Regions from separate parts of the Microbacterium sp. HA-8 genome, predicted to be linked through region 2. Evidence: predicted binding sites of a transcription regulator. Region 2 holds the regulator's gene; each other region holds the start of a gene.
What was found. The regulator LexA, encoded in region 2, represses DNA repair genes until DNA is damaged. The targets are predictions, from matches to a motif close to TCGAACANNTGTTCGA.

Region 1: a site for LexA is predicted at 2,376-2,391, ahead of AB2L57_RS00745 (Rv2578c family radical SAM protein). Genes of this name have one in related genera too.
Region 3: a site for LexA is predicted at 1,416-1,431, ahead of AB2L57_RS14725 (HNH endonuclease signature motif containing protein). Genes of this name have one in related genera too.

What each region holds. Positions count from the first base shown of each region.
Region 1 covers NZ_CP162025.1:151,166-155,114, forward strand. Annotated here, with positions in the region: gene AB2L57_RS00740 (DEAD/DEAH box helicase) at 1-1,024, shown strand, start outside; gene AB2L57_RS00745 (Rv2578c family radical SAM protein) at 1,321-2,367, opposite strand; gene AB2L57_RS00750 (M15 family metallopeptidase) at 2,478-3,473, shown strand; gene AB2L57_RS00755 (acyl-CoA dehydrogenase family protein) at 3,609-3,949, shown strand, end outside.
Region 2 covers NZ_CP162025.1:1,562,165-1,566,113, reverse strand. Annotated here, with positions in the region: gene AB2L57_RS07440 (histidinol-phosphate transaminase) at 1-721, opposite strand, end outside; gene AB2L57_RS07435 (LysM peptidoglycan-binding domain-containing protein) at 782-1,126, opposite strand; gene lexA (transcriptional repressor LexA) at 1,443-2,159, shown strand; gene AB2L57_RS07425 (prolyl oligopeptidase family serine peptidase) at 2,210-3,949, shown strand, end outside.
Region 3 covers NZ_CP162025.1:3,095,928-3,099,876, forward strand. Annotated here, with positions in the region: gene AB2L57_RS14715 (L-ribulose-5-phosphate 4-epimerase) at 1-270, opposite strand, end outside; gene AB2L57_RS14720 (LacI family DNA-binding transcriptional regulator) at 304-1,308, opposite strand; gene AB2L57_RS14725 (HNH endonuclease signature motif containing protein) at 1,443-2,714, shown strand; gene AB2L57_RS14730 (NAD(P)-dependent oxidoreductase) at 2,758-3,603, shown strand; tRNA gene AB2L57_RS14735 (tRNA-Tyr) at 3,644-3,725, opposite strand; gene AB2L57_RS14740 (PfkB family carbohydrate kinase) at 3,819-3,949, opposite strand, start outside.

The sequences.
Region 1 (3,949 bases), 1.4 Mb from region 2:
CGGCGCGCCGCTCGTCGAGAACGTGCTGCGCGGCCAGGCTGGGCAGCGCCGCGAGTTCGGACGCAAGCCCAAGGCGCTGATCCTTGCGCCGACCCGCGAGCTGGCTCTGCAGATCGACCGCACGATCCAGCCCATCGCGCGCAGCGTCGGACTGTTCACCACGCAGATCTACGGCGGCGTACCGCAGGCGCGCCAGGTGGGCGCGCTGAAGAAGGGCGTCGACATCATCATCGGCACGCCGGGGCGCATCGAGGACCTGGTCAACCAGGGCAAGCTCGACCTGCGCGACGTGCAGGTGGCCGTGCTCGACGAGGCCGACCACATGTGCGAACTCGGATTCCTCGAGCCCGTGCAGCGCATCCTCCGCCTGACCGCCGACGGTTCGCAGAAGCTGCTGTTCTCGGCCACGCTCGATCGCGAGGTCTCGGCGCTCGTCGACGAGTTCCTCGTCGAGCCGGCCGTGCACGAGGTCGCCGGCGAGGATCAGGACTCCAGCACGATCGAGCACCGTGTGCTCGTGATCGATCACCGCGACAAGGCGCAGATCCTCGACCAGCTCGTCGATCGCGAGGGCAAGACCCTCGTCTTCGCCCGCACCCGCGCGTATGCCGAGATGCTGGCGGAGCAGTTCGATGACGCCGGCATTCCGGCCGTGTCGCTGCACGGTGATCTCAATCAGGCGCGCCGTACGCGCAACCTCGAGCGTCTCACCTCGGGCCGGGTCAACGTGCTGGTGGCGACGGATGTCGCTGCGCGCGGCATCCACGTCGATGACATCGACCTGGTCGTGCAGGCCGACGCGCCCGACGAGTACAAGACCTACCTGCATCGTTCGGGTCGCACAGGCCGTGCGGGCGCGACGGGCCGAGTCGTCACGCTCATCACGCGTCAGCGTCGCCGCAAGATGACCGAGATGCTCGATCGCGCCGAGATCGTCGCTCCGTTCGAGGATGCCGCCCCCGGTGACGACGTGATCGCCGAGCTCGCCGGCTCGGCCCCGACACTGGCCGAGCTCACCGCGTAGTTCGCACGCGCGAGGGCGTCCCGGGTTCGCCCGGGGCGCCTTTCGCATTCGCGGCCCGGGCCCCGAACCCCGAACCTACATTTTTGCAGCGAGCCACCATCCGACGTGTGGTGGTTCGCTGCAAAAATGTAGGTTCGGCGTCCGCAGAAGTGCGGGCGCGGGGCCGGGGCCGGGGCCGGGGCCGGGGCCGGGGCCGGGGCCGTCCGGCCGCCGCCATCCGGGCGCGGCTGACCGGGCGCCGTCGGGGTGCGGGCGGGCGCCGACGGCGCCGCCGATGGCGTCAGTCGAGCGCGCTGTCAGAACAGCGCGGGCGCCGCGGTCGTCGAAGCAGGCCCGGTGGTGCGCACCGGCCCGGGCCGCGACGCGCGCATCGGCAGCTCGTCTTCGTCACTGCCGTCGAGCCCGTGCACGCGCAGCAACGGCCGCACGCGTTTGGCGAGCCACGTGCGGTAGCCCTTCGGCGCGACGGCGCTCTGACCGGGATACAGACCCAGATACGACGACACGAGTTCGGGATGCTGTCGCTCGAGCCATTGCATGAACCAGGGCTTGACCCCCGGTCGCAGGTGCAGCGCCCCGTAGATCACCCGCCGGGCCCCCGCGGCCTTGATGCGCCCGAGGGCGTCGTCGAGCGCGGGCACCGAGTCGGCCAGGTGCGGAAGCACGGGCATGAGGAAGACCGTGACGGCAAAACCCGCGTCGGCGGCAGCGCGGACGGCGTCGAGTCGGGCCGCGGCGGTCGGCGTGCCTGGTTCGATCGAGCGTTGCAGGGCGTCGTCGAAGACGGCGATCGAGAAGGACAGATCGACCGGAACCTCTTCGGCAGCCGCGTGCAGCAGCGGCAGGTCGCGGCGGATGAGTGTGCCCTTCGTGAGGATCGAGAAGGGCGTGCCGGACGCGGCGAGTGTGCTGATGATCTCGGGCATGAGTCTGTATCGCCCCTCGGCCCGCTGGTACGGGTCGGTGTTGGTGCCCAGGGCGACGTGCTCGTGCTGCCAGGATGTTGCGGCGAGTTCTCGCCGCAGCACCTCGGCGACGTTCGTCTTGACGATGATCTGCGAGTCGAAGTCGTGCCCGCCGTCGAGGTCGAGATACTCGTGCGTGCCGCGGGCGAAACAGTAGGCACACGCATGGGTGCAGCCCCTGTAGGGGTTGATCGTCCACGCGAACGGCATCGCCGAGGCGCCGGGCACGTGGTTGAGCGCCGAGCGCGAGACCACCTCGTGGAAGGTGATGCCCGCGAACTCGGGAGTCGTCACCGACCGGACCAGGCCGTCGATGCGTTCGAGCCCGGGCAGCGCATTGGTGTCGACCTCGCCGATCTGTTGCCCACGCCACCTCATCTGATCATTCGAACACAGATGCGACACAGATGCAATCCCATTGGAAGGCTGCATCGACCATACATCCCTGGCCGCGTCGCGACTCGACATGCTCGGGCACAATGAAGGGCATGACCGCACCCGACACCGGCCCGGTTTCGCGCGCCGATGCGCGGGTTCTGCGCCGCCGCGGGGAGCGTGCGCGCACGGCGCTCATCCTCGCCGGGATGCTGGTTCTGCTGCTCGTGACGGGCGTCGGTGTGGCTGCCGTCGTGGGTGGTGGTATCGGTCGTGCTGCCGGCGACGGGGCCGCAGCATCCCCCTCTGCTTCTGCGACCGCGCCGCCGCCCTGGGCCACCTCGATCCCGGCTCCGCAGTTCACGGGCGAACCGGCGGCGGTGGTGGCGCTCTGCGACCGACCCGAGGTGCAGCAGGCCCTCGCGGCCGGCGACGACGCCGCGGTGATCGCGGCTGCGGGCGGGGGTGAGGGGTTCCGTCAGGCGGTCATCGGCGGCGCGGCACCGTGCGTGAACCTGCGCGACGCCTCGCACGTGTGGTTCGTGGTCAACAAGACGCTGCCGATCGAGCCCATCGACTACGCGCCATACGACTGGATCGCCCCGCCCGGCACGACCAACGGGGCCAATGCCGCGGCCCGCACCGACATCGCCCCCACGCTCGGCGAGATGGCGTCCGCCGCGTCCGCCGCCGGGGTCGGTCAGCTGGGCGTGCAGAACGGATACCGGGGCTACTCGATCCAGCAGCGCATCCACTCCCAGCGTGTCGCCGAATTGGGTCGCGAGGCGGGCGAGCGCCTTGCCGCCCGACCGGGCTACAGCGAGCACCAGACGGCGCTCGCCGTCGACGTCTTCGCGTGCGACCCGGGTTGCGGCTCGTCCGAGCAGTTCGGCGGATCGGCGCTGTCGGCCTGGGTGGTCGAGAACGGCTGGCAATTCGGCTGGATCGTCCGATACGAGCAGGGGTACACCCCCATCACCGGATACGACCCCGAGGCCTGGCACCTGCGCTACATCGGTCCCGAGCTCGCCGCGGCGTACCATGCCGGAGGCTTCCACACGCTCGAGGAGTTCTTCGGCCTTCCCGCAGCCCCCGCCTACCTCGACTGAACCCATGGCCGCGGGCGGCGGCATCCGGTGTCATTCGAGACGAGACCGGATGCCGTGACCCGGCCTAGAATCGGAGCGCCGCACCGAGCGTCACGACATCGCCGGTGATCTCGACGAGGAGAAGAGGAGGGTTCCATGGAGCGGGACCTGTACGACGAGGACCACGACGCATTCCGTGACATGGTGCGCGACTTCATCTCGCGCTACGTGACCAACGCGCAGCGCGAGCGCTGGGATGCCGAGGGGGAGGTCGACCGTGAGACGCTGCGCCGTGCGGGCGAGGCGGGGATCCTGGGGCTGGCGGTCCCCGAGGAGTACGGCGGGGGCGGGATGCTGGATGACTATCGGTTCCGTGCCGTCGTGATGGAGGAGGTCATCCGCGCCGGGGCGGGGTCGCTCGCGGGTGCGCTCGGCATCCAGGACGATCTCGTCGTGCCGTACTTCGTGCACTTCGGCACCCCCGAGCAGAAGGCCCG
Region 2 (3,949 bases):
CGGGATCCGCGGCGAGATAGCCGACGCGCGCACCCGCGAAGGCGAAGGCCTTGCTCATCGTGCGCGACACGGCGAGCCGCGGCCGGTCGTGCAGCAGCGTCAGTGCGGAACGCTGGTCGTGCGGGGCGAACTCCCAGTAGGCCTCATCGACGACCACCACGCCGCGAGCCGCCTCGTAGACGGCCTCGATCACGGGCAGCGGCAGGGGGGTGCCCGTCGGATTGTTGGGCGAGCACAGCAGCACCACGTCGGGATCGGCATCGGCCACCTGCTCGGCGGCGGCCTGCGGATCGAGCGTGAAGTCGTGCGCGCGCTCCCCGGCGACCCACTGGGCGCCCGTGCCCGCCGTGAGCAAGGGGTACATCGAGTAGGTCGGGCCGAAGCCGAACACGCGGCGGCCCGGACCTCCGAAAGCCTGCAGGATGTGCTGCAGCACCTCGTTCGAGCCGTTCGCAGCCCACATCTGGTCACGGGTGAGGCCGTGACCCAGGTAGTCCGCGAAAGCCTCGCGCAGTGTCACGAACTCGCGGTCGGGGTACCGGTTCACCTCGCGCAGGGCGACAGCGATGCCGTCGAGGATGTCGTCGGCGACCTCCTGCGGAACCGGATGCGTGTTCTCGTTGACGTTCAACGCGATGGGAACGGCAGCCTGAGGAGCTCCGTAGGGCCGCTGCCCGCGCAGGTCGTCGCGGAGCGGAAGGTCATCGAGGGATGCAGTCACCCGATCAATCGTAGAGCGCACCCGCCGCGCCCCGACGAGTCAGGAGGCGTACGTGACGGGTCAGGATGCGTACTCCGCGGGGAGGGAGAGCACCTGGCCAGCGCGCAGGGTCGAGGTGTCGAGCGCGTTGAGCCGCGAGATCGCGTCGACGACGTCGCGCGGGTCGGCGCCGGGTGCCACGCGCTGAGCGAGCGACCAGAGAGAATCGCCGGGCAGGACGGTGACGGCGGTGAAGGCCGTCTCCTCGGCGCCCGCGTCGCGTGAGGCGAGAGCGGAGCCGCCGCTGATGACACCGAACGAGAGCACGGCCGCGAGCGGAATCGCGACGACGGCGGCGAGGACGCGCCGGCCCCGTGTCGTCAGACGAAGGCGCGTGTTCGGTGTCGTGATCGTTGCGGCGGTCATGGTGTCCTCCTGGGGCGTGTGCCGTGTGTGGTGCCGGGAGCGCGGGGACGAGGATTCGAAGACTCCGTCCCGACGTCCGCATCCGGACCTCGGCCGGGAGGTCCGGATGCGTACGTGCGTTCCGAAGTTATCTTCGATATCGCCTCAGGTCAAGCTGTTCTTCGAACTTCGTCACCGCGATGCACCCGACACGCTCGAAAAAATGTGCCGAAGACTCCCGCGGATCGGATAGCCTGCAAACGGCTCCGACGAGCGCGGACACAGTCCAGTAGGGGCCACCGACATTCGAAGCCGACAACGGCGGGAGGAGAGTCCGATGGCACTCGAGAACGAGGTCACCGACGGCGGAGCGGAAGCCGCGCCGGCCCCCGAGGCGAAGCCGCGCACACGCCGGCGCAAGAGCCTCAGCGACAAGCAGATGGCGATCCTCGAGGTCATCCAGCGCGCCGTCCAGGCGCACGGATACCCGCCCAGCATGCGGGAGATCGGCGATGCCGTCGGGCTGCGCTCGCTCTCCAGCGTCACCCACCAGCTCAACCAGCTCGAACTCTCCGGCTATCTGCGGCGCGATTCCGGCAAGACCCGTGCCATCGAGGTCCTGATCGACCTGCCCGGCGTCGCCGCCGAGAATCCCGCCGACGCGGCTCCGCCGATGGGCGATGCCGCCCTCGTGCCGCTCGTGGGGCGGATCGCCGCCGGCGTGCCGATCACGGCCGATCAGCAGGTCGAGGAGATCTTCCCGCTCCCTCGGCAGCTTGTCGGCAAGGGCGAACTGTTCATGCTGCGGGTGTCGGGTGACTCCATGCTCGACGCCGCCATCTGCGACGGCGACTGGGTCGTCATCCGCTCGCAGAGCACCGCCGAGAACGGCGACATCGTCGCCGCCATGCTCGACAGCGAGGCGACGGTCAAGACCTTCCGCCGCCGCGACGGCCACACCTGGCTCCTGCCGCGCAACTCCGCCTTCGAGCCGATCCTCGGCGACCATGCCACCGTGCTCGGCAAAGTCGTGGCGGTCCTTCGAGCTGTCTGAGTCCCGGTCGACGGCGACTGTGCCGAACACTCCCCGCGTAGCCTGAGACCATGCCGACCCTGCCCTACGGATCCTGGCCGTCGCCGATCGAGGCTGCGGAGGTGGCGGCCTCGTCACCGCGCATCGACGGTGCCCGCTTCGTGGGCGAGGACATCTGGTGGAGCGAGTCGCTGCCCGGTGAACGCGGCCGCACCGCGATCCTCAGCGTGGGCATCGGCGGCGGCGACACAGCGCCCGAGGTCCTGCTTCCGGCGCCCTGGAGCGTGCGTTCCCGGGTGCACGAATACGGGGGCGGCGCCTGGGCGGTGACCGACGAGGGATCGCTCGTGTTCGTGGAGCATTCCGACCAGCGCGTCTGGCGCATGGCGCCGGGCACCGAGCCCGAGCCGCTCACCCCCGCCGACACGGGAGCGCGCTTCGGCGATCTCGTCTGCAGCGGAGATCGCCTGCTCGCCGTGCGTGAGACCCACGACGACGGCGCGGCCGCCCCGCTGCGCGACATCGTCTCCATCGCCCTCGACGGCTCCGGCATCCACGTGCTCGCCGCCGGACGCGGCTTCTACGCGGCGCCCGCGCCGAGCCCGGATGGCCGGCTGCTCGCGTACGTCGCCTGGGATCATCCCGACATGCCGTGGGACCGCACGGATCTGCAGATCGTCCCCCTCGGCGCCACGACGACGCACGCACCGAGGACGATCGCCGGTGGGCCCGGCGTGTCGGCGCTTCAGCCCGAGTGGTCCGGCGGCGCGCTGCTCTACGCCTCCGACGCGAGCGGGCGCTGGCAGCTCGAGCGGCGGCGCGCCGACGGCGACGAGCCGGGCGACGAGCAGCAGCTCACCTCGGGTGACGCCGACACCGGCGGGCCGCTCTGGAACCTCGGCGCCCGCTGGTACGCCCCCCTCGCGGACGGGCGCATCCTGGCGGTGCGCACCCACGGACGCGACACCCTCACGATCCGTGCGGCCGACGGCACGGGCGAGCGCGTGCTGGACGTGCCGATCTCGGCGCAGATCCTCGTACGCGACGTGCGGGGTGCCCGCGCGCTCGTGACGGGCGCGGGTGCGAGCGCCCCGATGGGGCTCTGGCTCGTGGATGTCGACGACCCGGGCGCAACCCGCGCTGTCCGCGGGGGCGCACTCCCGCGTGACGAAGCGTGGTACCCGCGGGCCCGCGCGATGACCTTCACGGGTCCGTCCGGTCCTGTGCATGCGTTCGACTACCCGCCCACCAACCCGGGGACGCACGCGCCCGAGGGCGAGCGGGCTCCGTACGTCGTCACCGTGCACGGCGGCCCGACTGCGCATGTGGCGGGCGAAGTGAGCCCCGCGGTCGCCTATCTCACCAGTCGCGGCATCGGCGTTCTCGACGTGAACTACGGCGGATCCACCGGGTACGGCCGCGCCTACCGGGAGCGTCTGAAGGGGCAGTGGGGCATCGTCGACGTGCAGGATGTCGTGGCCGCGGCCTCGGGACTGGCCGACGCCGGCCTCGCCGATCGGGCGCGGACGGCCATCAAGGGCGGGTCGGCAGGCGGGTGGACGGTGCTGGCAGCACTCACCGGTTCCGACGCGTTCGCGGCCGGGATCAGCCGATACGGCGTGGGCGATCTCCGCGCCCTCGCCGCGGACACGCACGACTTCGAGGCGCGGTACCTGGACGGCCTCGTCGGGCCGCTGCCGGAGGCCGAGCAGATCTACATCGAGCGCTCGCCGCTGTCGCACATGGACGGCCTGAGCGCGCCGGTCCTCCTGCTACAGGGCGCGGAAGACCGCGTCGTGCCACCGGCGCAG
Region 3 (3,949 bases), 1.5 Mb from region 2:
CCGCTCACTGCCCGGCGTCCCCGGCACCACAACCCCGTCCAGATCGCACACGATCATGTTCTCCGGCGCCAGATCGTCATACGACACCCCGCTCGGCTTGATCACGAACAGATCCGCACCCGGCACACGACCCGACACATTCCCACCCGTCCACACCACCAGCCCATACCGCACCAACTCACCATGCAGACGGGCCACATCCTCGCGGGTCCGCGCCACCGCGACCTCGAGGGGCTCGGGGGTGGACGTCGTCGTCGCAGCGGTGCTCATGACCGGAATGTTACCGGTAACAGATCCGGTTTGTCACGTGTCATTCACCCGCGACGCCGGGGCGGCGACCGAGTCGCGTTCGACGAGAACGGGGGCGGATGCCGGAGCGACAGCATCCGCCCGATCGACGAGCGCCGCGATGCAGCGCCTTGCTTCGCCCTCGATGTCGAGGCGCACCGTGGTGAGGGCGGGGGCGTAGAACGCGGCGTCGGGGTTGTCGTCGAACCCGACGATGCTGACCCGTGCGGGCACGTCGACACCCGCGCGAGTCAGGCCCGCCGCCAGGCCGAGCGCCATCTGGTCGTTCGACGCGAAGACCGCGGTCGGAGCATCCGGCCTGCCCACGAGGGCTGCGATCTCGACCGCCACGGCCGCGCCCGCGGCTGCCGTCCAATCGCCCGACCAGCGTCCCGCGCGGCGCAGGCCGCGCGCGGCCAGAGCGTCATCGAACCCGGCCTCGCGCGCCGCCGCCTCGACCCAGTCGTCGGGACCTGCCAGCAGCGCGATCCGCTCGTGGCCGGCGGCGGCGAGGTGGTGAGCGGCGAGCGCCGCACCCGCCCGCTGAGCGGCGGCGTCGCCGTGCAACGCGACGACCGCCGCACTCCCGCCCGCGGCGAGCGCATCGAGCGATCCGGTGTGAGCGGCGACCACCGCGATGCCGTCGACACCCTGCTCGCGCAGATGTGCGGCCGCCGCGCGCACGGATTCTTCATCCGCCGCGTCGGCATACGCGGTGCTCACCCAGCGCCCGGCGTCGCGGGCCGCGCGCTCCAGCGCGGCGATGCCCACCGAGGGACCATAGAGGCTCGCATCCGAGGCGAGGATGCCGATCGTGCGCGACACGCTCGTACCGAGCGCCCGCGCCGCGTTGTTGACGCGGTAGTCCAGCGCCTCGATCGCATCGAGCACCTTGCGCCGCGTCTCGGGCCGGATGTGGGGGTGGCCGTTGAGCACACGCGACACCGTCTGCGTCGACACGCCCGCGCGGGCGGCGACCTCGCGGACGCCGGCGGCGCGTGGGACGGCTGGCTGCGACATCCGATCCTCCTCCGGGCTGGGGTTCAGCGTAGCCGCGCCGCGGAACGGGTCGATCGACGGATCGTGCGTCTTGCGATCTGCGCGCGCGTCGGCCGCCCACATCGGAATCGAATTTTTGTGCTATACTGAGGCCTATGGACATTGACGAGGTACACCCCTCCGAGTCCTCCGTCGCGCTCACCCCGCAGCAACTGCTCGATCATGTGTTCGATGATGTGCAGGTTGATCAGTTCGAGATCAACCGACGCGACGCCCGCCGCGCGCGAGGCATCGCCGAGGCCGTCGACCTCGCGAGACGGCACGCCTACGTGTACTCCGACCTGCCCGGCGACGCCGGCGAGGCGATGGCCGAGCGGGGCGCCTACTTCGACATGTCGCTGCGCCTCGCGCTCTCCGAGACCACCCTGCGCGCGCTCGCGGGCACGGCCCGCAACGCGGCTCGGCTCCTGCCCGAGCTGTGGCAGCGGGCGACCGACGGCTTCGCTGCCCTCTCCCTCGTCGACGCAGCGGTGACCGGTGCCCTGCGACTACAGCCTGCCGCCGATGCGACTCGCGCCGAGATCAGCGCCGCCGCCGCGGCGATACGCGAACTCGATGACGCCGCATCCGAATGGGTGCTGACCTGCACCCCCGCCTCTTTTCGCGCCAGACTCGCCCGCCTCGTCGAGCGCCTCGACGCGCGGCGCGCCGAGGCCCGGCACGCCGCCGCGATGCGTGACCGGCGCGTGGTCATCGAGCACGTCGACAACGGCATGTCGTGGGTGTCGGCCCTGATCCCCACCGTCGATGCGGTCGCCGCGGGTCGGCGCCTGACCGCAACGGCCAAGGCGATCGCCAACGGCGGCGGCGAGACCCGACGACGCGATCAGGTGCGAGCAGATCTCTTCAGCGCATGGCTGCGCGGTGAGGGCACAGCCACGGCCGTCAAGACCACCGTGTTCGTCACGGTTCCCGTGACGCTGCTCGCCGGCGACACGACGGCGGCACTCCCCCGGGAGCAGGCGCAGCTCGTCGGACACGGCCCGATCGACTCCCTCACCGCGGCTCAGCTGTTCTTCGAGGCCAAGGCCTTCCGCCGAGTGATCACCGACCCCGTGCGGGGCATCGTCCTCGACATGGATCGCCGCACGTACCGGCCGACCAAGGCCCAGCGCGACTGGCTCGTGCTCACCCACGGCCGGTGCGCGCGTGACGGGTGCTCAAGACTTGCGCTCGACGCGGATCTCGATCATGACAGAGCCTGGGCACGCGGCGGCACCACCGACGCATTCAATCTGCGTCCTCTCTGCCCGCCCGATCACACGCACCGGCACAAGACGAGATTCCGGTTCGTGTCGCGCCGCGACGGCACGGTCCAGGTGACCACCCCGACCGGGTTCACCACATCGCCTCCGCCGCCCTTCTGATCAGCACGACCCCGCCGCGCCCGGGCTGTGCGAGCCTGGGGCCATGCGCATCGCACTCACCGGCTCATCCGGCAAACTCGGCTCCGTCGTCCTGCGCGAGCTCCGCGCCGCGGGTCACGACGTCATCGGACTGGATGCCGTCGGCGCCCGCGACCCGGGCTTCGTCCAGGTCGATCTCACCGACTACGGGCAGGTGATCGACGCGCTCGCCGGCGTGAACGACACCCACGACGGCGTCGACGCGCTCGTGCATCTCGCGGCGATACCGGCCCCCGGCATCCGCGCCGATGTCGCGACCTTCCACAACAACATGCTCGCCACGTTCAACGTCTTCTGGGCGGCGATACGCCTCGGCATCGAGCGGATCGTGTACGCCTCGAGCGAGACCGTGCTGGGGCTGCCCTTCGAGGTGCCGCCGCCGTACATCCCCGTCGACGAGGAGTACGCCGCTCGACCCGAGTCCGTCTATTCGTTGGTCAAGCATCTCGAGGAGCAGCTGGCGATCGAGCTGGTGCGCTGGCATCCCGAGGTCTCGATCACGGCGCTGCGCTTCTCCAACGTGATGGCGCCCGAGGACTACGCCGCCTTCCCCTATGACGACGACGTGCGCGAGCGCAAGTGGAACCTCTGGGGCTACATCGACGCGCGGGACGGGGCGCAGGCGGTGGCGAGGGCATTGGATGCCGCACCCGCGGGCTTCGACCGATTCATCATCGCGGCGGCCGACACCGTCACGACGCGCACGAATGCCGAACTCGTCGCCGAGGTGTTTCCCGACACCCCGGTGCACGGCGACCTCGGCGAGCACGACACGATGCTCTCGATCGCGAAGGCACGGCGCCTGCTCGGATTCGATCCCCAGCACTCGTGGCGCGACGCGACGCAGTGAACGAAGAAGGCCCGCGCAGTGCGCGGGCCTTCTCACAACGTGGCGAGTGAGGGATTCGAACCCCCGAAGGCTACGCCGGCTGATTTACAGTCAGATCCCTTTGGCCGCTTGGGTAACTCGCCAGTGCGCGCCCGTCCGACTTTCTCAGACGACCGGAAGCGCGATCACCAATCCTACCCCGTGCGGGAACGCTCCAAGAACCGAGGCCGGCCGGGTCAGGTACCGATGCTGTCGATGTCGACGTCGCGCAGCTCGCTCGCGGTGCGCAGCAGCGCCCCCTCGAAGCGGCACGTCGCGGCGGCGATCTCCATCGCCTCATCGAGCACCTCCTGCCACCCCGGTCCGT